Regions from separate parts of the Arthrobacter sp. NPDC056727 genome, predicted to be linked through region 2. Evidence: riboswitches for the same ligand, from Rfam matches in the RefSeq annotation. Region 2 holds a riboswitch; each other region holds the start of a gene.
The links. Region 2 has a riboswitch for S-adenosylmethionine ahead of ACFRAH_RS11195 (bifunctional o-acetylhomoserine/o-acetylserine sulfhydrylase). Riboswitches for the same ligand answer to the same signal wherever they lie in the genome.

Region 1 (7,335 bases), on a different contig from region 2:
GGTTGTCGCCGCCGCCAACCCGGAACCCCGCACCGGCTTCATCGACCGCGCGCTGGTGGCCGCCTACGACGCCGGGATCGAGCCGATCCTGCTCGTCACCAAGGCGGACGTCAAGGACCCTACGGAGCTGCTGGGCAACTACCGCCACCTCGACTTTCCGGTGATCATCAGCCGCACCGCAGATTCCGAGGCGTCCGGCATCGACGCCCGGTCCGACGACGGCCTCTCCGCCCGGCTCGACGTTGCCGCCGTCTCCGACCTCCGGGCCCACCTGGACGGGAAGGTGACGGTGATGCTGGGCCATTCCGGCGTCGGAAAATCCACCATGGTCAATGCACTGACCGGCGCCGAACGAGCTACCGGCGGCGTGAACGCGGTGACGGGCCGCGGGCGGCACACGTCGTCGTCGGCCCTTGCCCTCAAGCTGGCCGACGCCCCGGTGGGGAGCTGGATCATCGACACTCCGGGCATCCGCTCGTTCGGGCTGGCGCACGTCGACCCCGACCGCATCCTGCACTCCTTCCCCGACCTTGAGCCGGGCACCGAGGCCTGCGAACGCGGCTGCAAACACGATTCCACCGCCGTTAACTGCGGCGTGGATGCCTGGGTCGAGGCCGGCCACGCCGGCCCTTCGGGAGCAGCCAGGCTCGCGTCCCTGCGCCGCCTGCTGGGCACTGACCCGCGCGCGGAGGCCCAGGAAACCAAGGAACTCGGCACCGTAGGCTAGCCTCCCCGGCGCCGCCCGGCCGTTGCCTCCCCGCCCCGCCGGGCCTTTGAGGGTAGTTTGGAACCATGACCCAACCCGCTTCAACGTACAACGATGACCTGCGTCTGGCCCATGTGCTGGCCGATTCCGTGGACGACCAGACCATGAGCCGGTTCAAGGCGCTGGACCTTCAGATCGAGACGAAGCCAGATCTGACGCCGGTCACCGATGCGGACAAGGCCGCCGAGGAGTCGATCCGCGGCCAGCTGTCCCGATCCCGTCCCCGCGACGCCGTCCTCGGTGAGGAGTTCGGCAGTTCCGGCCACGGTTCCCGCCGCTGGATCATCGACCCCATCGACGGCACCAAGAACTTTGTCCGCGGGGTGCCGGTGTGGGCCACGCTGATCGCCCTCGTCGACGAGGGCGAACCGGTGGTGGGCGTCGTCAGCGCCCCTGCGCTGGGCAAGCGCTGGTGGGCGGCCAAAGGCGCCGGCGCCTACTCGGGCCGCTCCCTCGCGGCCGCCACGCGGCTGAAGGTTTCCAATGTGTCCAGCCTTGCCGACGCCTCACTGTCCTACTCCAGCCTCGGCGGCTGGAAGGACCGCGGCAACCTTGACGAGTTCCTCCAGCTCACGGAGGATGTGTGGCGCACCCGCGCCTTCGGCGACTTCTGGTCCTACTGCATGGTGGCCGAAGGGGCAGTGGACATCGCCTGCGAACCGGAACTGAACCTGTACGACATGGCGGCGCTGGTGCCGATCGTGACGGAGGCAGGCGGGCGGTTCACCTCCCTCGAAGGCACCGACGGACCGTTCGGCGGCAACGCGCTGGCCACCAACTCGATCCTGCACTCGGAAGTCCTGAAGCGGCTGAACCCGCAGCTGGACGACCTGCTCTGACACTGAACATTACGACGGCGGCCGCCCACTTTAGGGGGCGGCCGCCGTCGTTTCTTCGGCAGAACGCCGAATATCCAGCCCGCGTAATAATCCGCTTAACATTTTGACCGGCTTTTTCATCGCCTGTCCGGATGTCCTAGTCTCGTAACAGGTCACGAGTGCCAGCGCTAAACCCCGGTTAGCTGGCCGGCAACCCTCCATTCGCGGTGGGGTGCCCCGGGTGACGACCAGGCCGATCCGGAACGGACCCGGCAAGCGCGGATCCCCGTCACACGGGGTCCTTTTCTCAGTGAGGTCCCATGACGACTGCCATCATTTCTTCCACCGACGCCGATGTGCTGGACGGCCGGTTTGTCGCCGCCGGCCGCCCCCTGGCCGCCGTCACGGGCGCAGAAATCCAGGCTCCGCTGATCCAGGGCGGCCACATCCGCTACGCCAACCTCGACTATGGCGCCTCCGCGCCTGCGCTGTCGGTCGTTTCCGCATACCTCAACGAGATCCTGCCGTACTACGCCAGCGTGCACCGCGGCGCCGGCTATGCCTCGCAGATCAGCACCTCCGTATACGAGAACTCACGGAACGTCGTGCGGGAGTTCGTGGGCGGCCGCGCCGATGACGCCGTCATCTTCACCCGGAACACCACCGACTCCCTGAACCTCCTGGCCGGCTGCCTGCCGGTGGAGGACCACCACCACACCGGCGAAGTGCTGTACCTGGACATAGAGCACCACGCCAACCTGCTGCCGTGGCAGGGCGTGCCGCACCGCAGCGTGGTGGCATCGGAAACGCTGGAGGCCACCATCGGCAGCCTGCGTGCCGAACTGCAGCACGGCGATATCAGCCTCCTCGCCGTCACCGGCGCCTCCAACGTCACCGGCGAAATCCTCCCGATCCGCCGCCTCGCCGCGCTGGCCCATGAATACGGCGCCCGGATCGTGGTGGACGCCGCCCAGCTCGCACCGCACCGCCGTGTTAACATCGCCGCGGACGACGTCGACTACCTCGCCTTCTCCGGCCACAAGCTCTACGCCCCCTTCGGGGCCGGCGTCCTCGTTGGCCGCCCCGACTGGCTCGACGCCGGCACCCCCCACCTCGCGGGCGGCGGCGCCGTGAGCGAGGCCAGGCTCGACGGCGTCAGCTGGGCCACCGGCCCCGCCCGCCACGAGGGGGGCTCACCGAACGTCCTCGGCGCAGCCACCCTTGCCCGCGCGACCCAGGTCATCGCTGCCCTCGACCCGCAGAGCTGGCACGCCCACGAAGCCGCCATCCGGTCCTTCCTCGTCGAGGGGCTGCGCCGGATCGACGGCGTCACCGTCCACCAGATCTTCGAGGACAGCAACCCGGATGACGCCATCGGCGTGGTCAACTTCTCCGTGGAGGGTTACGACGCCGGTTTGGTGGCCGCCTACCTGTCGGCCGAACACGGCGTGGGCCTGCGCGACGGCCGCTTCTGCGCGCACCCGCTGCTGAAGCGCCTCGGCCTGCCGTCCGGTTCGCTGCGCGCCAGCTTCGGCGTGGGATCACGGCTCGAGGACGCCCAGCGGCTGCTCGCCGGCATCGAGGAGCTCCGCCGCTCCGGCCTGGGCTGGGACTACGTGGTGGACGCCGGGCGCTGGGTTCCGGCGAACGACGCCCGCACCTACCCCGACTGGGCACCCAACACGCCCGGCACCGCCGGCGCCGCACCGTGTGTCCAGGACTGATCGGTACTCAGGACTAAGCACCTCTCGCTCTCCGTACGGTAAATTCGAAAGGTAATTTTCGACGTCGGCCTAAGGAGACTGTGCGTGGCACGGGGCGGTCCCAAACTTCATCACGGGCGGCGGCAGGAGCTGGGGCAAAGCTTCCAGGACGGCGGCGAGCACTACCACCGCGTCCGTCCCGGCTACCCGGACGACTCCGCGGACTGGCTCATTCCAGCCGGGGCCCGTACCGCGGCTGACGTCGGCGCGGGAACGGGCAAATTCACCGCCCTGCTGGTGGACCGGGGGCTCGCCGTCAGCGCCGTGGACCCTTCCCTGGACATGCTGGACCAGCTTAGCCGCATGTACCCCGGGGTCCATGCTCTGGCGGGCACCGCGGAGGAAACAGGACTTCCCGAGGCGGCGTTCGACGTCGTCAGCGTTGCCCAGGCGTGGCACTGGTGCGATCCGCTGCGGGCCAGCACCGAAATTTCCCGCATCCTCAAGCCCCATGGCGTGCTTGGCCTGATCTGGAACCAGTTGGACACATCCGTGCCCTGGGTGCACCGGCTGTCCCGCATCATGCATGCCGGGGACGTCCACAAACCGGACTTCCGCCCGAAGATCGGCCCGGAATTCACGTCGCTGGAAAGCCACCTGACACGGTGGGAGGATCCGGTCACCCCGGACGACATCCTCGAACTGGCAAAATCCCGCAGTTATTACCTCGCGGCCAACGACGCCACCCGGGCAAAGGTGACCGGCAACCTGGCCTGGTACCTGCACGAGCATCTCGGCCATGCCCAGGGCGAGGTCCTCCAGCTCCCCTACCTCACCCAGACGTGGCGGGCGGTCAAGGCCGAACGCCGGAGTGGCAGCAGGTAGGCTTGAAGCTGTGAAGACCAGTACGCCCTCCTCCTCGATCGAGGACTACGTTAAGGTCATCTATTCCTTCACGGAATGGCAGGACAAGCCCATCACCTCCACCCAGCTTGCACAGCGGCTCGGCGTGGCCAATTCCTCGGTCTCCGAGATGGTGCGCAAGCTCAAGGACCAGGGCCTCGTCCTCCACAAGCCCTACAGCGCCATCACGCTCACGCCGCAGGGTGTCCGGCTTGCCCTTTCCATGGTCCGGCGGCACCGGCTGATTGAAACGTACCTGGTCAAGGACCTCGGTTACAGCTGGGACGAAGTCCACGACGAGGCCGAACAGCTGGAGCATGCGGTCTCGGATACCTTCATTGAGCGGCTGGCGGCCCGGCTCGGCAACCCGTCCCGGGACCCGCACGGCGACCCCATCCCCGCGGCCGACGGAACAGTCCGGATGCCGTCGGCCCACCGGATGATCGAGCTCGACGACGGCCACACCGGCCGGATCACGCGGATCAGCGACGAGAACCCGGAACTGCTGCGCTACCTCGCCGCGGAACGGATCAGCCTCGACGCCGACGTCGAAGTGCGCGGCCGCAAGCCCTTCGGCGGCGCACTCGTGGTCCGCATCGGTTCCCCCGGAACCAGCCGCGACGTTGACCTCGCCGACGAAGTGGCCTCCGCGCTCTGGATCCACAGCGATTCCGCACATCCCGGCTGCCGCATGGCCGGCCTGTAGGCACAGGTGCGGGTTCCCCTGGCCGGCCGCACCGGCACCGCGCCCACGACCGGATCCGGCTATGGCTGGCGGGTCTGGACGGCCGTCGCCGTCGGCGGACTGCTGGGCACGGAACTCCGGTACGCACTGGGGGTGCTGTTCCCGGACCAGCCGGGAGACCTGCCGTGGGCCACACTGGGCATCAATATCGTGGGAAGCTTCGTGCTGGCAGCCCTCACCACCATCTGGATCGCGCGGCCCCACACCGCGTTCTGGCTCCGCGCCGCCATAGGGCCGGGCGTGCTGGGATCCTTCACCACCTTCTCCGCCGTCGTCTTTTCCACGGACCAGCTGACCCGCGCCGAATTCCCTGCCGTGGGGCTTCTCTACCTCGGACTGTCCGTGGTGCTGGGGCTGGCGGCGGCTGCCGCCGGCTGGCGGACCGGCAAGGCAATCGGCGCTGCCCGCGAGGCTGGACCGTGACGGCGCTGCTCGTGGGTCTCTTCGGCATCGCCGGAGCCCTGCTTCGATTCGCCGTGGATGGCTGGCTGGCCGGCTTCCCGTCGACCCGGCGCCACTGGCCATGGGCTACCCTGCTGGTGAATGTGGCGGGCTCGTTCGTGATTGGGCTGTCCGTGGGCGTCCCTGCAGTCTTCGGCCCCGAATGGCACTCCGCCCTGGCCACCGGGTTCGCCGGCGGGCTGACCACCTTCAGTTCCTGGACCACTGCCACGGTGCGGTTGGCAAGCGAACGGCGCTACCTGGCCGCCGCCGTTAACGTGCTGGCCAATCTGCTGCTGGGGCTGGCGGCGGCCGCGGCGGGAATCGCGGTCATCGGCGGTTAGCCGGCACGGTCAGCCGGCACGGGGTTCCGGATCCCGACGGCGGAGCAGGCCCCACCCAGCAACAGCAGCGCGGCTGTGGCCACCAGCGCACGGTGCAGGCCCGCCGTCGTCAGTTCTGGCCCAACGATAAGGCCGGCAAATGCGATGCACACCAGCCCCGCGATCCTCGAGACCGCGTTGTTCACGGCGGACCCCACACCGGCCTGTTTCTCCGGCACGGATCCCAGGATGGCCGCCGTCAGGGGTGCCACGGTGGCGGCAAGACCGAGGCCGAAGACCAGCTGCCCGGGCAGGATCTGGGTCCAGTAGTTGAGGGTGCCGCCAACGGACAGCGTGAGCAGGAAGCCGGTGGCGCACAGCACGGGCCCGGCGGTCATGAACCAGCGCGGCCCGTACTTGCCGGCGAGCTTCCCAAAGGACGAGGCCAGCAGCATCAGGATCAGCGTCGAGGGCAGCAGCGCAAGGCCTGCGGTGGTCGCCTTCATGCCGCCCACCTGCTGGATATAGATGCCCAGCGCAAAAAAACCGAAGGAAAAACCGCCATAGATGGCGGCCGTGGCGATGTTGCCCCAGCCGAAGTTCCGCACCGTGAACATGCCCAGAGGCAGGAGCGGCGCGGCCGTGCGGGACTCATGGACGAGGAACAGCACCGTGGCCAGGAGGCCGGCGGCCAGCGGCAGCCAGACCTGCGGACTTCCCCAGCCCGCCGTGCCCTGCTCGATCAGCGCGTAGACGGGACCGCCGAGCGCGACGACGGCCAGGAGCGCGCCCGCAATGTCGATCCTGCCGGCAGCATCAGGGACGGCGTCGGCCTTCCGCAGCCTGGCCAGCACGGGCCAGATGACAGCCGCCGGCAGGACATTGACCAAGAAGATGGCCCGCCAGGACAGCAGGTCCACGGACACGCCGCCGATCAGGGGGGCCACGATGGCGGCGCCGCTTGTCCACGCCGACCATTTGCCGATGGCCGCTCCCTGGGCGCCGCTGTCAAAGTGGCTGACGATGAGCGCGAGCGAACTGGGAACGAGCAGCGCTCCGGCCACCCCCTGCAGCCCCCGGCTGACTACCAGCACTTCGCCCGTCCACGCCGCCCCGCAGAGAACCGAGGTCAGGGCGAACCCTGCCAGGCCCCACTGCAGCACACGCACGCGCCCGAAATGGTCCGACAGCGAGCCGGCCGCCAGGATGAGTGCGCCGAGCGTCAGAAGGTAAGCGTCCACCACCCACTGCTGGATGCGGAGACCACCGCCGAGTTCCCTGCCGATGGCGGGCAGCGCCAGGCTGACGACGAAGCTGTCGAGGATCGCCATGAAGGACGCCACGATCGCGACCGTCAATACCTGCCGCTGGAGGCGCGTGGGGGCAGTGGTCTGGCTGGCATCGCTCATGACTTACCGTATCGTGGACTGGATGATCAGCAGACGTGATGCCGCAATTGCCCTGGATGTACCACTGGAAATGGCCCAGCGCCACGGCATTCCCAAGCACCTGACCGAAGCCGAGTTGGGTGACCTGCTGGACAATCCCCCGGCCTGGCTGGTCCAGTCCCGGGCCAATCGGACAGGAAAAAGGCCGGTGTGGGTGCATCTCACCTGCGCGGTCTGCGGGTACGCCG
Region 2 (7,335 bases):
GGGGCCGCCCGCATCCGGGTCCAGCTGTCCGCCGCGCACAGCGCCGACGACGTCGAAACGTGCGTTCAGGCGTTCGTCAAGAGCCGGGACGCGGTGGCTGCGTAGCTTCCTGCCATCTGTAAGGATTGGGCCCATGGCATCAACCTATGACGTAGTCATTGTGGGCGGCGGGATCGCCGGGCTGTCCCTGGCCTCCGCGCTGGCCGGCAAATGCACCGTGGCCCTCGTGGAAGCGGAACAGCAGCTCGCGTACCACACGTCCTCGCGCTCCGCCCGGCAGCTCATCCCCAGCTACGGTCCGCCGGTGGTCCGGGAGCTCACCGTGCGCACGCTTGAGCTGATCACGGCGGACGACGCCGGACGGACCCGGCCCGTGCTTTCGCCGCGGAGCTTCCTGCTCATCGGGGACGAAGAAACGGTGCGGGCCGAGGCCAGCGGCGAGATGCGCCTGATCAACCACGAGGAAGCGCTCGGCCTGTGCCCGGCCCTGAAGCCGGAGGCCTTCTCCGCCGCCGGCCTGGACACCGGCTCCTTCGGGTGCGACGCCCCGGAGCTCCTGGAAAGGCACCGGGCGCGCGCCGAAGCTGCCGGCGTGGACATCATCACCGGCGCCCGCGTCCACTCGGCCCAGCGGCTCGGGTCCGGCTGGGAGATCGGCGCCGGGCAGGAAGGCTTCTCGGCCGGCGTGCTGGTCAACGCGGCCGGCGCCTGGGCGGACGAGCTTGCGGTGCTCAGCGGCGTCGAGAAGATCGGCCTGCAGCCGTACCGCCGCACGGCGGCGATTGCCGGTGTCGGCCACCCGCTGCCGGAGGGCAGCCCCATGGTGGCTGCGGCCGACGATTCCTTCTACTTCCGCAGGGAAGGCAGCGACGTGCTGATCTCGCCGTCGGAACACGTCCCCAGCGCTGCCGAGGACGCACGTCCCCGCCCAGGGGACGTGGAGCGGCTCGTCGCCCGGCTCAACACCCTGACGACGCTGGGGATCGGTCCCGTCCGGACGGCCTGGACCGGCCTGCGCACCGAGGCGGCCGACGGCGTCCCGGTGGTGGGGTTCGACGCCGAGGCCCGCGGGTTCTTCTGGCTCGCCGGCCAGGGCGGCTACGGGTTCCAGACCTCGTCCGGCGTCGCGGAACTGGCCGCCGCCCTGATCCTCGCCGGACCCGGGGCCGGGAACGGTCCGGTATCCCGGACGGCGGAAGCGCTGGCTGCCACGCGCTGGTCCATCCGGCGCTGAAGAATGGATCCATGAGCACCCTGATCACCAACATTGCCGAACTGATGACCCAGGACGCGGAGCACCGTGTCCTCAAGGACGCGGCAGTGGTGATCGACGGTGAACGCATCTCCTGGATCGGCCCGGCATCCTCGGCTCCCGCGGCCGATGACGCCGTGGACGCCGGTGGCCGGTCCGTGCTGCCCGGCTGGGTGGACGCCCACACGCACCTGATCTTCGCCGGGGACCGGACAGCGGAATTCGAGGCGCGGATGGCGGGGGAGGAGTACAGCGCCGGCGGCATCGCCGTCACCACGAATGCCACCCGGAACACCAGCGACTACGACCTCACGAGGCTGGCCCAGGGCCGCGTTGCCGAAGCCGTGTCCCAGGGAACCACATACCTGGAGACCAAAACCGGCTACGGCCTGGACGTGGAGCAGGAAGCCAGGAGTGCCCGGATTGCTTCCACGGTCGCGGACGAGGTGACCTACCTGGGCGCCCACCTGGTGCCGGCCGGGATTGACGCGGATGACTACACCAGGCTGGCCAGCGGTCCCATGCTGGATGCCGCCCGCCCCTACGTCCGCTGGGCCGACGTGTTCTGCGAACGGGGCGCCTTTACCGAGGAACAGTCCCGCGCCGTGCTGCAGGCCTGCCGGGACGCAGGGCTGGGGCTGCGGGTGCACGGCAACCAGCTGGGGCACGGCCCGGGTGTTGGCCTCGCGGTGGAGTTCGGCGCGGCGAGCGTTGACCACGTGAACTATCTTTCGGAGCAGGACATCGCAAGCCTCGCCGCCAGCTGGTCCGGCTGGGATGCCGCCGCGGGAACGGGCCGGCGCGGAACGGTGGCCACGTGCCTGCCGGCCTGCGATCTCTCCACGCGGCAGCCGCTGGCCCCCGGACGGCAGCTGCTGGATGCCGGCGTGCCCGTGGCGCTGGCGTCCAACTGCAATCCCGGCACGTCCTACACGAGTTCCATGTCCTTCTGCGTCACCACCGCCGTCCTGCAGATGGGCCTGAGTGTCCATGAGGCCGTCCGGGCGGCGACGTACGGCGGGGCCCTGGCGCTGCAGCGCGAGTCCGGGAACGACGTCGACGGCGAACGCGCGGTGGGCTCGATCGCCGTCGGACACCGGGCGGACCTGCACGTCCTTAACGCCCCGTCCGCCACGCACCTCGCCTACCGGCCCGGCATGCCGCTCACGCACGCTGTTTGGCGCGCAGGCGTGCGGGCACGGTAGTGTCAGGCGGGACCATTTCCTACGAAGCGTGACGGAAAGTGATCGCAAGAGGTCTGATACAATCAGAAAACGTCATTTCTCGTGACGGTTTGTGAATTTGAAAGGCCACGCATGACCCGCACCGACCGACTGACGGCCATCCTCGATCTCCTTGCCGAAGCCGGCCAGGTGGAGGTTGAGGAGATCGTCACCCGGCTCGGTGTCTCGCCGGCAACCGCCCGGCGGGACCTGGACAGCCTGGCCAAGCGGCGGCTGCTGACGCGGACCCGGGGCGGTGCCACCACCGGCGCCCTGGCCTACGACCTTCCCGGCAGGTACAACCGGGACGACCACGCCGTGGCCAAGCAGGAGATCGCCCTCGCCGCCTCCGCGCTCATCGCCCCGGGCATGGTCATCGGGCTGTGCGGCGGCACCACGAGCACCGCCCTTGCGCAGATCCTGGCTACCCGCGAAGACCTCAACTCGCCGTCGAACCAGCCCACCCTCACGGTGGTGACCAACGCCATCAACATCGCCTCGCAGCTTGCCGTCCGGCCCAACATCAAGGTGATGGTGACCGGCGGCATCCTCAACACACGGTCCTATGAACTCGTGGGCCCGTACACGGACATCATCATGCAGAAGGTGGTGCTGGACATCGCCTTCATCGGGGTCAACGGCGTCGACGCCGAGGTCGGGCCCACCAACACCGGCGAGGCGGAGGCCACCGTGAACGCCCTGCTGGCCAGCCGGGCCAGTGTCTCCTACGTGATAGCGGACTCCTCGAAGGTGGGCCGCCGGGCGTTCGCCACCATGGACGGCTACGACTTCACCCGGCTCATCACCGACTCCGGCATTTCCGCGGCGGACAAGGCCGCGTTCGAGGCGCGCGGCACCGAAGTGATCGTCGCCGGCAGCTAGACCGGCGGCTGGGACGGGAGGCGCTTCAGAAGATCACTGGCGGGGCGTCCAGCACGGTTTCGTCCACCCTCCGGTCCACCCACTGGGTGAAGGGCGTGTCCAGTTCATACTTGCCCGCGCCGTTGCGAACCAGCATGCGGATCTCCGCGTTTTCCGGGTTGTTCAGGGACTCGAAGTACTCCACGGACCAGTGGAACCAGCGCATGCAGAACAGGCGCATGGTCAGGCCGTGCGTGACGAGCAGGGCGTTGGGGGAGTAGTCGGGCTTGGACCAGTGCCGGTACAGGGTCTCCATGAAGGAGGAGATCCGGTCGTAGACATCGGAGCCGGATTCGCCCTCCCGGAAGCGGTAGAAGAAGTGGCCGTAGGCGTTGCGGAGCTCCTTCTGGTCCTCGATGTCGCCGGAGATCTGGAAGTTGGCCCAGTCCTGTTCGCGCAGCCGCGGTTCCTCGATCACGCGTTCCGTCAGGGAGCCCAGGTTCAGCGCCTCAAGGGTCTGGTAGGCGCGCAGGTACGGTGAGACGTAGACACTCACCTGCCGCCCGTCCAGCTCCCGCCGGACGCGCTCCCCGGCGGCCTTCGCCTGCTCCAGCCCAAGCTCCGTGAGGGGAATCCGGTAGTCGGGCACCCTGTTGTAGATGGAGGTATCCGCGTTGGCGGCCGACTGGCCGTGCCGGATCATGATGATTTTCCCGGGAGCGCTCATAGCTCCCCAGCATAGGGTCAGCCTGCGGCCGGACGGGTACCGGCGGGCCGGAAGGTAAGGCCCGACGGCGGCAGGACCGGACGGGCTGACAGGAAAGTACCAGCGGGGGCAGGCAAGATAGGAACATGTTGGTTCCCTCCCGCCGCCGGCTGCGGTTCGAAGTCTTGATTGTCCTGGGGCTGTCGCTGGGGCAGTCCGCGGTCTACTCGGTGGTGCAGCTCCTGGACAAGATGACCCGGGCGCCGCTGGCACAGGGAACGTCCACACTCAACAGGTCGCAAAGCACCAGGGAATACTTCGACCTGACCTACCAGCTGCTGGACATCGTGTTCGCCCTGGTGCCGGTCCTGCTGGTGATCTTCTTCCTGACCGACCAGCGCCAGGCGAAGGCCGGTTTGGGGCATGGCTCCGGCTCCGCGTTCCGGAAGCTGGGCTTCAACTTTGCCCGGCCGGGAAAGGACCTGCTGCAGGGGCTCGGGCTGGCGGCCCTGATCGGTGTGCCGTCGCTGGGTCTTTACGCCGCCGGACGTGCCCTGGGCATTACGACGGCGATCATCCCCAGCGGCCTGGACGCCTACTGGTGGACGGTGCCCGTGCTGATCCTGTCCGCCGTGCGCCACGCGATCGTGGAGGAAGTCATTGTGGTGGGCTACCTTCTGGACCGGTTCGGCAAGTTCGGCTGGTCCATGCCCCTGGCGATTTTTGTCTCTTCAATGCTTCGCGGCAGCTACCACCTGTACCAGGGGTTCGGGCCCTTCATCGGAAACGCCGTCATGGGCGTGGTGTTCGCGTGGGTCTACACCAGGACGCGCCGGGTGATGCCGCTGGTCATCGCGCATGCCCTGCTGGATATCGTGGCCTTCGTCGGGTTCAGCCTGTTTGGCAAGGCCGTCGGGCTGGGCTAGCAACCAGCCGTTAAAAATGATCCGGCCGCCATCGGCGGGTGGCGTCGTTGGCACCCGCTGATGGCGGCCGGAGTAAAAGGCGGAAGCGTCAGATGGTGACGGCGCCCGCTGCGGTTTCGAACGTGACGGAGAGGATGCCCGGCGTACCGTGCGGGGCCACCCAGTTCACGGCCACGTCCTCCAGCGGCCGTTCCACCGGCTCGCCGAGCCACTCGGTCACGCGCTCGGCGGAGCCCGCGATCGTGAGGCTGGACATCTTCACATTGCTGTCATAGGCGTTGGACGGGTGCAACCCGGGATCGCCTTCCCACTTCAGCATGTACGGAACCTGGGGGTCCGCGATGAGCCCCAGGATGCCGATCTGCTTCCAGACAAGTTCGCGGCCGTCCGGGAACTTGCGGTTGCCGTTGACGGCGGAGCGGCCGAGGCGTTCCTCGAACGGGGCGAGGTCGTCAACTTCGACGCACCAGCCCATCCAGCCGCCGCCCGCTGCGGACCGGGCCCGGACGGCCTGGCCAAACGGCGCCTTGTCCGATGCCGGGTGGTCCAGGACCTCAACAACCTCAAGGTACTTGTGGCCGGCCAGCGGGATGATCATGTTCCGGGTTCCAAACCGGGGGTGGACCCCGCCCTTAACGGCTTCGACGCCGAGGGCGGAGGAGATACGTTCGGTGGTGGCCGCGAGGCCATCGTGTTCACAGGCGTAAGAGACGTGATCCATGCGCATGCCCTCATCTTGGCACTTTGTGACCGGGCTCTCAGCTTAGGGTGGCCTAACTTAACGAAATGTCCAGCTTTTGACGAAATTCTTCACAAAGCTGTGCGCGCCGGAGGGCTATTCCTACACTGATCGCAGGTCATGAGTGCCAGCGAAGAAAGCCCCGGCTCGCTGGCCGGCAACCCTCCGCCGCGGCGGGGTGCCCCGGGTGAAGACCTGGCCGCATGGCATCCGCCATGCGGCAAGCGCGGGCCTGTGCCGGGACCAGCACATGCCCCTTCAACAGAGGAGCCTGCATGTCCAACGCATGGTCATTCGAAACCCGCCAGATCCACGCCGGCCAGGTGCCCGACGCCGCCACCGGTGCCAGGTCGCTGCCGATCTACCAGACGACGTCGTTCGTGTTCCCCAGCGCCGAAAGCGCGGCAGACCGCTTCGCGCTTGCCGAGATCGCCCCCATCTATACCCGGATCGGCAACCCGACCCAGGATGCCGTGGAGCAGCGGATCGCCAGCCTGGAGGGAGGGCTTGCCGCGCTGCTCCTGAGCTCTGGCCAGGCCGCCGAAACCTACGCCATCCTCAACATCGCCGAGGCCGGCGACCACGTGGTGGCCAGCCCCAGCCTCTATGGGGGCACCTACAACCTGCTGGCGCACACCCTGAAGAAGTTCGGCGTATCCGTCACCTTCGTGGCCGACCCGGATGACCTGCAGCAGTGGCGCGACGCCGTGCAGCCGAACACCAAGCTCTTCTTCGCCGAGGTGGTGTCCAATCCCCGGCAGGACGTCCTGGACATCGAAGGCGTCTCCCGGGCAGCGCACGAGGCCGGTGTGCCGCTCATCGTGGACAACACGCTGTCCACCCCCTACCTCATCCGGCCGCTTGAATGGGGTGCGGACATTGTGGTGCACTCGGCCACCAAGTACCTGGGCGGACACGGCGCCGCCATCGCCGGTGTCATCGTGGATTCAGGAAACTTCGACTTCGGCAAGGACCAGGAGCGCTTCCCCGGCTTCAACACACCGGACCCCACCTACAACGGCCTCGTCTACGCCCGCGACCTCGGAGAGGGCGGCGCCCTCGGAGCCAACCTGTCCTACATCCTCAAAGCGAGGGTCCAGCTGCTCCGCGACCTGGGTTCGGCGGTGTCCCCGTTCAATGCCTTCCTGATCGCGCAGGGCCTGGAAACACTGAGCCTGCGCGTGGAGCGCCACGTGGCCAACGCGGTGGCGGTGGCCAATTGGCTGGAGGCCCGGGACGACGTGGAGTCCGTGGCCTACGCCGGGCTGCCGTCCAGCCCCTGGTATGAGCGCGGGCTGAAGTACGGGCCCAAGGGCACCGGCGCTGTGGTGGCCTTTACAGTGGCCGGCGGCGCCGAGGCCGGCAAACGTTTCGTGGACGCCCTGGAACTGCACTCCCACGTGGCGAACATCGGCGACGTCCGCTCCCTCGTCATCCACCCGGCGTCGACCACGCACAGCCAGCTGAGCCCGGAACAGCAGAGCGTGGCCGGGGTTGCCCCCGGGCTGGTCCGGCTGTCGGTGGGCCTGGAGCACATCGATGACATCCTCGCCGACCTCGACGCCGGATTCCGCGCGGCGAAAGGCGCCTGACGGCCCTGCCCGACCGTGTGACTCCCGTCCCATTCC
Region 3 (7,335 bases), on a different contig from region 2:
CGGGGTGCGGGAGCTCCTTGAGGGTGATGGCGGCTCGCTGCTTCTCGGGACGGACTTGGTGAAGTCACCGGCCGTCCTTGTGCCGGCATATGCCGACGCCGATGGTGTCACCGCTGACTTCAACCGGAACGTCCTCCGGGTTCTCAATACCCAGTTGGGCGGTGACTTCGACGTGATGGCCTTCGAACACGTCGCCGTCTGGATGCCCCAGGAGGAATGGATCGAAATGCGGCTGCGTGCCAGCAGGCCGATGCTGGTGCGGCTGCCGGGGGTTGGCCTGGAAGTAAGTTTTCATGAGGGCGAGGAACTGCGGACCGAGATTTCCGCCAAATTTCGGCTTGAAGGCGTGGTCAACGAGCTGGAATCAGCCGGGTTCTCCGTAGCGGGGCAGTGGACTGACCGTCAGGGGCGCTTTGCCATGACCCTGGCACAAGCAAGCTGAACTTCGGCTTCTGTGTTGTAGTAATGAACGGAGGCCCGCACCAGCATTTCCGGCACAGGCGGTGTCCCCGTGCAGGATGAGTGGGGGCGGGGAACCGCCGAGACATTGATCCGGTGCTCTGCCAGCTGACGCCTGATGCCGCCGGCCTCGCGGCCGGCAACCGAGAAGGTGACGATGCCGCAGCGTGTGATTCCGCCGTCATGGACCGTCACGCCCGGTACCGCCGCCAGTTCTGTCCGCAGCAGCTCAGCAAGCCCGGCCACCCGCTCCTGCACCGCGTCCAGGCCCAGGGCCAGGGCGTAATCGGCGGCCCGTCCCAGCCCCAGCCTTCCGGCGGCACTGCTCTCCCAGCTCTCGAAGCGCCGGGCGTCGCTGCGGATTTCAAAGCCGGAGGCCCCGGCTGGACTGGCAGAGTGCCCATCCAGCATGGGTGGCTTCAGCTGTTCGAGGACTGCTGCGCGCACGTAGAGGAACGCCGTGCCCCGCGGTCCGCGCAGAAATTTCCGTCCCGTGCCTGCCAGCACGTCGCAGCCCAAAGCCTGCACGTCCAGAGGCATCTGGCCCACTGACTGGCACGCGTCGAGCACAAACATCACCCCGGCTGCACGGCAACGCTTTCCGACCTCGGCCGCCGGATTAACCAGACCGTTCGCCATTGGGACATGAGTCAGGGCAACCATGGCGACGTTGCCATGCTCGAGTTCCGACTGCAGGTGTTCCACGTCGACCTGTCCGTGTTCGTCGTCCCGCAGAACCACAATCTCGAGGTCATGGCGCTCCGCCAGCTGCCGAAGTGCGAGGACATTCCCGGCATACTCGGTGCGGCCGATCAGCAGCCGCCCGCGGGGAATGAAAGGAAGGCTGTAGACCGCCGCCGCCCAGGCCCGGCTGCCGTTCTCCGCCAGGGCAACCTCGTCCGGCCGGGCTCCGATCAGCCGGGCCACCGAGGAATAGACGTTTTCAAGCCGGCCGGAGGCTTCCTCTGCCGCTTCATAACCGCCGATTTCCTCCTCGCGGCGCAGATGGCCCACGACGGTGTCCACAACAGGACGGGGCATGAGGGAACTTCCCGCGTTATTGAAATGGACTACGTTCAGGACACCCCGGGTCTGTGTGCGCACCTCGTCGACATCGATTGGCATAATCCACATCCTGCCGCACGGGGCAGGGCTGCGCCCAGATCTGGACCCCCGGCGCTAGGCTGCCCCGGCGGTCCAGCGGAGCGGGGCCGCCGGGGCTGATGGCCTCCAGTGCCCCGCCGTCCGGGGGCCGGACACCTCCGACGGCGCGCGCTTCTTCCCGAATCCCTGCCTGCCGTGGTCGGACCGCGCCGGGACGGCCTGGGCCGGTACCGGCGCAGGAACTGCCGCGGCGGCCTCTGCCGGAGCGGACCCGTGGACCTTCGGGGCCGCCGCCGACAGATCCGTGATGAGCCCCGTCCCGGCGCACTCGCGGACGTCGGCGATTCCGGCCGCGGCCGCGCGCTTGTCCTCGAAGGGTGCGGAGACTGCCAGGACGGTTCCATTGGGGGCCATCAGCCGGAACCGGTACTGGGACTCTGTGTCGACGAAAACTTCAAATACTCCGGCCATGGCGTTCCTTCCGGTCAGGGAGCGGCCGGCAACGGCTTTTGCGGCTGCGGCGCCCCGGACGCACCGCTGCGTCCGTCCTTCGGTGGGTGCTGAACCGGCAGGGGTGCGACGGTTCATCAGGTTGTTAACGAGTCTGCCCAGTGCTTATGCAGCCTAACAAGACCGGCCGTGTAAACCCTGGGTAAACCCTGCCTGTCCACCCACTAAAGCGTGCCCGCCCACCGGTTCTCAAGGACGCCCTAAACGAAGGGACGCGCGGCGCAACGCACGTTCACAGCCCGCCATCGGAAGCAAAAGATCCGGCCCCGAAGGGCCGGATCTCACGGAGGGTCTGAAGAAGGATCAGAGCGGATAAGGATTTAACCCGGAACAGTCAGATCTGCTTGAGCGCCTGCTCCAGGTCCGCCATCAGGTCATCCGCATCCTCAAGGCCGACGGACAGCCGCACCACCCCATCGCTGAGCCCGATCGCGGCGCGGCCTTCGGGCCCCATGGCCCTGTGCGTCGTGGTGGCGGGATGCGTGATGAGGGACTTGGCGTCGCCCAGGTTGTTGGAGATGTCGATGATCTTCAGGGCGTCCAGCAGCGCGAAGGCAGCTTCCTTGCCCGACTGCCCGGCCGTCGTCGCAAGTTCCAGCGTGAGGACGGTGCCGCCGGCCTTCATCTGCCTGGCCGCCAGTTCATACTGCGGGTGCGACTTGAGCAACGGGTACTTGACCCAGTTGACGGCAGGCTGCGCTTCGAGCCATTCTGCAAGGCGCAGCGCCGTGGCGGAGGAGTGGTTCACACGCAGGGACATGGTCTCCAGGCCCTTGGTGAGGACCCAGGCGTTGAACGAGGAGAGCGCCGGGCCGGTGTGGCGCATGAGCTGCTTGACCGGGCCGTCGATGAATTCCTTGGTGCCAAGAATCGCCCCGCCCATCACACGGCCCTGGCCGTCGATGTGCTTGGTGCCGGAGTAGACGATCACGTCCGCGCCGAGGTCCCCGCAGCGCTGCAGCAGCGGGGTGGCGAAGACGTTGTCCGCCACCACCTTGGCGCCGGCGGCGTGGGCGAGTTCACTGACCGCCGCGATGTCCACGATCTCCTGCATCGGATTGGACGGGGATTCGAAGAAGACCGCCGTCGTGGGAACCGAGAGGGCGTCGCGCCACTGATCAAGGTCCGGGCCGTCCACGAACACCGTCTCCACGCCCCAGCGGGGCAGGATTTCGTTGAGGATGACGAAGCAGGAGCCGAACAGGGAACGGCTGGCCACCACGCGGTCCCCGGCCCCCAGCAGCGCACCCAGGGCGGTGAAGACGGCGGACATGCCGGACGCCGTCGCAAAGCACGCCTCCGTGCCTTCGAGCAGGCGCAGCCGCTCCTGGAAAGTGGCCACGGACGGGTTGCCGTAGCGCGAGTAGACGAAGCGTTCGTCCTCGCCGGTGAAGGCGCGCTCGGCGGCCGCGGCGGATTCGTAGACGAACCCGGAGTTCAGGAAGACGGGCTCCGTGGTTTCCTGGAAATTGGTGCGGTCAAGCCCGCCGCGGACGGCCTGGGTATCGGGGCTCCAGCCGGCGGCGTCGTGATTAAAGGTCAACTTAGTTCTTTCCCAGGTTCGTCGGCAGGCCGCGGTTCTTCCAGCCGTTCACGGTGCGCTCACCGTAGCGGTCGGGCTCGCCCTCGAATCCTTCGAGGACGTTGTAGGCCGTGAAGCCGGCCTGCGTGGCGGCAATGGCGGCGGCGATGGAGCGCTGGCCGGAGCGGCAGAGGAAGAGCAGCTCCACGGTGGAGTCCTCCGGGGCCTGCTGCTTCAGCTGCTCGACGAACCCGGGGTTGGGAATGCCGCCGGGAAAGGTCCACTGGATGAACAGGGGATCGTTGTCCGTGGCCTTGGTGTCCGGAATGCCGATGTGCGCCCATTCGCCCTCGGTGCGCACATCCACCAGGATGGCGCCCTCCTCGAGCTTGGCCCACGCGTCCTGCGGGCTGACGTCGCCGGCGTAGCTCATGCGTGGCCCTCGTATGCTTCCGCGCTGAGGTCCTCGTCGGAGTCCAGCCGGTCAACGGCCGTGGCGACGGCGGCATCTGCGCTGGCGATCGCGGCCGGCAGGATGACGGCCTGGGCAACAATGACGCTGGTGCCGTTGAAGGTGGCGGCCGGGCTGCCGTGCAGCACGTATCCCTCAGCAAGGGCCGCCGAGATGCGCTCACAGAACGCCCGGTCGTCCGGGCCCGTGATGAGGCGGTAGGACAGCTTTTCCTCAGGTTTATCCTGCTGGGACGGCAGTGTTGCAACGGCGGGGGCGTCTGACACGACGGATCTCCTTTTCTCACGCTTGCAGCTCGAAGTGGTCGATATGCCGAGTATTCACCTGAGGCACCCCGCCGTGGAAGGAGGGTTGCCGACCGGCCAGTCAGGGCTTAATGCCGGTACTCATTACTCCCGAAAAACGTAACACTGACGACGGCGGCACGCACCGCCGCCGTCGTCATCTTCCGTAACGCATCGAAAGAAACGCGGGGTCAGATACGGCCGAATCGGGGCCCCGGAAGCGGCGGTAACTGACCCCGCGTTGCGGTTACAAAGCCGACGGCCGGGAGGATAATGACGGGAGATGACCCGCCGTAACGCCGGATGAAACCAGGCCGCTGTGAATGATTCGACCCCGAATACAGTGACTCCCATGCTGCACTTTGGATGGTTTGTGGGCCATGGCTTCGGGGTCCAGGGCTGGGGGACGCCCGGCTACGGAATCGGCTACGACTGGAAGAAGCCCGCCCCCTACCAGCATGCGGTCCGGGAGTTCGAGCGGGCCGGGCTGGACCTGTTCATCATCGAGGACTCACTCACCGTCCCCGATACCTACGGCGGCAGCGCGGAGGTCTCACTGGCGCAGGCGTCCTTCGCGCCCAAGCACGATCCGCTGGCGCTGGTGCCGTACCTGCTGTCCGCCACCGAGCACCTGGGCATTGTGCCCACCATCAGCGCCTCCTTCTATCCGCCCTTCACCGCGGCCCGGCTGCTGGCCACGCTCCAGCACTTCTCCAACGGGCAGCTCGGCTGGAACGTGGTGACCTCCGGCAGTGACCTGGCCGCGCAGAACTACGGACTGGACCAGCAGATCGAGCACGACCTCCGCTACGAGAAGGCCGAGGAGTTCGTGGACGTGGTCCGCAAGCTGTGGCGCAGCTGGGAACCGGACGCCATCCTGGAGGACGCCGGGGCTGGCATCTTCGCGGACCACACCAAGGTCCGGCCCATCCACCACGACGGGGAGTTCTTCAAGGTCCGCGGACCGCTCAACACGGCACCGCTGCCGGAGGAACCGGTGCTGGTGCAGGCCGGGGCATCCCCGCGGGGCAAGGCCTTCGCCGGTGCGAACGCCGACGTTGCCATTGCCCTGGCCCGCGGTGTGGACGGCATGAAGGCGTACCGGGACTCGATCCGCGCAGAAGCCGCCGGGGCCGGCCGGAACCCCGACGACGTCAAGGTGCTGTTTGTCCTGAAACCCACCGTGACCGGTTCCAGGGCCGAGGCGGAGGACCTGCGGGCCGCGCGCCGGGAGCTCACGCAGCGGGACATCGACAGCCAGCTCAACTCCATCTCCTACCTGTCCGTCATCGACTTCAAGCAGTTCGACCTTGATGCGCCGCTGCCGGAACTGAGCACCAACAGCAACCAGGGAACCCTGGAGCACTTCTCCAAGGCGGCGCCGCCGGGTTCCACCCTGCGGCAGATCCTGCAGGCACGCAGCGGCGGCGCAGGCGACAGCATCATCGGCACCGCCGAGGAAATCGCCGACTACCTGGAGGAAACCGGGGCCGCGGTGGGCGGCGACGGCTTCCTCTTCTCCGGCTTCGTGGACCCTGCCACCATTCACGGCGTGCTGGACAGGCTGGCGCCGGTGCTGCGCAGGCGTGGACTGCTGCGGACGAGCTACGGCGAAGGCGGCTTCCGCCGGAACCTGCTGGACTTCTAACGCCATGGCAGTGGCCGGGAGCAACCACGGACTGGTGTCTCGTGCCCGCCGGGGGACGTTTTTGATCGGCACGGCCCACATCCGGGCCGGCGACGTGGCGGCGGCAGCGGCCGATCCCGCCGTGGAGGTGGTCCTCAGCGCCGAGGCCCTTGAGCTCGTGGGGCTCTCCCGTGAGGTGGTGCAGGCGGCCATCGATTCCGGCCACCGGGTCTACGGACTCAACACCCTTCTCGGCTCCGGCCGGGACACGGCCGTGGACAAGGACTCCATCCTCGACTTCCAGGTGCAGGTGGTGCGCTACCACCACAGCGGCGTCGGTGCACTGCTGGACGGGGATGAAGTCCGCGCCCTCATCCTGGCCCGGCTCATCGGGTTCACCCGCGGAGGCTCGGGCGTGCGCCCGGAAACTGCCCGGTTCTACGCCGAACTGCTGAACAGGGGCGTGGTGCCGGCCGTTCCGCGCGACGGGTCCGTCGGCTCATCGGACCTCACCCATCTGGCGGCGGTTGCCGCCGTCGCCATCGGGGAAGGGCAGGCGCTGGCTCCCGACGGCGGACTGACCGGTGGAGGGGAAGCGCTCGCCGCCGCCGGGCTGGAACCGCTTGTCCTGGCACCGGGGGAGGCCCTGGCGCTGGTCAGCGCCAACTCCTATTCCATCGGTGCCGGCGCGCTGGAACTCCGCCGCCTCCAGTGGCTCGCAGATCTGGCGGACACCGCGCTGGCGCTGTCCCTTGAGGCCACCGCAAGGTACGACGGCGGCGGGAACCTCAGCCCGTTCTCGCCGGCTGTGCAGTCCGCCAAGGCGGTGGACGGCCAGCGCGTCTCGGCCGCCAACGTCCGCCGCCTGCTGCGCGGCGGCTGGCTGGAGGATCCGCGGCGGCAGGTGTCCGTGCAGGATTCGCTGTCCTTCCGCGCCGCGCCGCAGACGCACGGTGCGTTCCGGGCCCAGGTGGGCGCCCTGGCCGAGGCGCTCGAGGTGGAACTCAACGGCCGCGGCGACAACCCGCTGACGGACGTGGCCTCGGGCCTCATGGTGTCCGGCGGGAACTTCCAGCCCATGCAGCTGGCCCTGGCGTTCGAGGCGCTGCGGCTGGGACTGGCACACGTGGGGATCAGCAGCGAGCGGCGCATCGCCAAGCTCTATCCGCCGCAGCGGCTGATCCGGCAGCTCAACCTGGAGGCGGCCCGGGCAGGCACACCGCTCGCGTCCGAAGACCTGCCGGGACTGCTCTGGTACTCGGCCGCAGGCCTGCTGGCCGAACTGAAGTTCCTGGCAGCGCCTGCCACGCTGGGGGCCCCCACCCTGTCCGCGGATGTGGAGGACCACTCGACGCTG

Region 1: linked by a shared signal. The riboswitch ahead of ACFRAH_RS05865 (aminotransferase class V-fold PLP-dependent enzyme) and the one ahead of ACFRAH_RS11195 (bifunctional o-acetylhomoserine/o-acetylserine sulfhydrylase) in region 2 are both predicted to bind S-adenosylmethionine.
Region 3: linked by a shared signal. The riboswitch ahead of ACFRAH_RS20520 (DUF1737 domain-containing protein) and the one ahead of ACFRAH_RS11195 (bifunctional o-acetylhomoserine/o-acetylserine sulfhydrylase) in region 2 are both predicted to bind S-adenosylmethionine.

The regions. Positions count from the first base shown of each region.
Region 1 covers NZ_JBHTZA010000004.1:197,886-205,220, forward strand. Annotated here, with positions in the region: gene ACFRAH_RS05855 (ribosome small subunit-dependent GTPase A) at 1-727, shown strand, start outside; gene hisN (histidinol-phosphatase) at 793-1,605, shown strand; SAM riboswitch class IV at 1,756-1,869, shown strand; gene ACFRAH_RS05865 (aminotransferase class V-fold PLP-dependent enzyme) at 1,905-3,308, shown strand; gene ACFRAH_RS05870 (class I SAM-dependent methyltransferase) at 3,393-4,172, shown strand; gene ACFRAH_RS05875 (metal-dependent transcriptional regulator) at 4,183-4,896, shown strand; gene ACFRAH_RS05880 (fluoride efflux transporter FluC) at 4,903-5,358, shown strand; gene ACFRAH_RS05885 (fluoride efflux transporter FluC) at 5,355-5,720, shown strand; gene ACFRAH_RS05890 (MFS transporter) at 5,717-7,108, opposite strand; gene ACFRAH_RS05895 (hypothetical protein) at 7,131-7,335, shown strand, end outside.
Region 2 covers NZ_JBHTZA010000009.1:83,750-91,084, reverse strand. Annotated here, with positions in the region: gene ACFRAH_RS11230 (glycine C-acetyltransferase) at 1-105, shown strand, start outside; gene ACFRAH_RS11225 (NAD(P)/FAD-dependent oxidoreductase) at 134-1,234, shown strand; gene ACFRAH_RS11220 (amidohydrolase family protein) at 1,246-2,457, shown strand; gene ACFRAH_RS11215 (DeoR/GlpR family DNA-binding transcription regulator) at 2,569-3,357, shown strand; gene ACFRAH_RS11210 (histidine phosphatase family protein) at 3,383-4,063, opposite strand; gene ACFRAH_RS11205 (CPBP family intramembrane glutamic endopeptidase) at 4,189-4,968, shown strand; gene ACFRAH_RS11200 (VOC family protein) at 5,057-5,695, opposite strand; SAM riboswitch class IV at 5,824-5,940, shown strand; gene ACFRAH_RS11195 (bifunctional o-acetylhomoserine/o-acetylserine sulfhydrylase) at 5,983-7,299, shown strand.
Region 3 covers NZ_JBHTZA010000026.1:58,309-65,643, forward strand. Annotated here, with positions in the region: gene egtD (L-histidine N(alpha)-methyltransferase) at 1-442, shown strand, start outside; gene ACFRAH_RS20500 (aminotransferase class V-fold PLP-dependent enzyme) at 403-1,584, opposite strand; gene ACFRAH_RS20505 (YegP family protein) at 1,639-2,151, opposite strand; gene ACFRAH_RS20510 (O-succinylhomoserine sulfhydrylase) at 2,408-3,616, opposite strand; gene ACFRAH_RS20515 (rhodanese-like domain-containing protein) at 3,618-4,028, opposite strand; gene ACFRAH_RS20520 (DUF1737 domain-containing protein) at 4,025-4,333, opposite strand; SAM riboswitch class IV at 4,347-4,461, opposite strand; gene ACFRAH_RS20525 (NtaA/DmoA family FMN-dependent monooxygenase) at 4,704-5,999, shown strand; gene ACFRAH_RS20530 (aromatic amino acid ammonia-lyase) at 6,034-7,335, shown strand, end outside.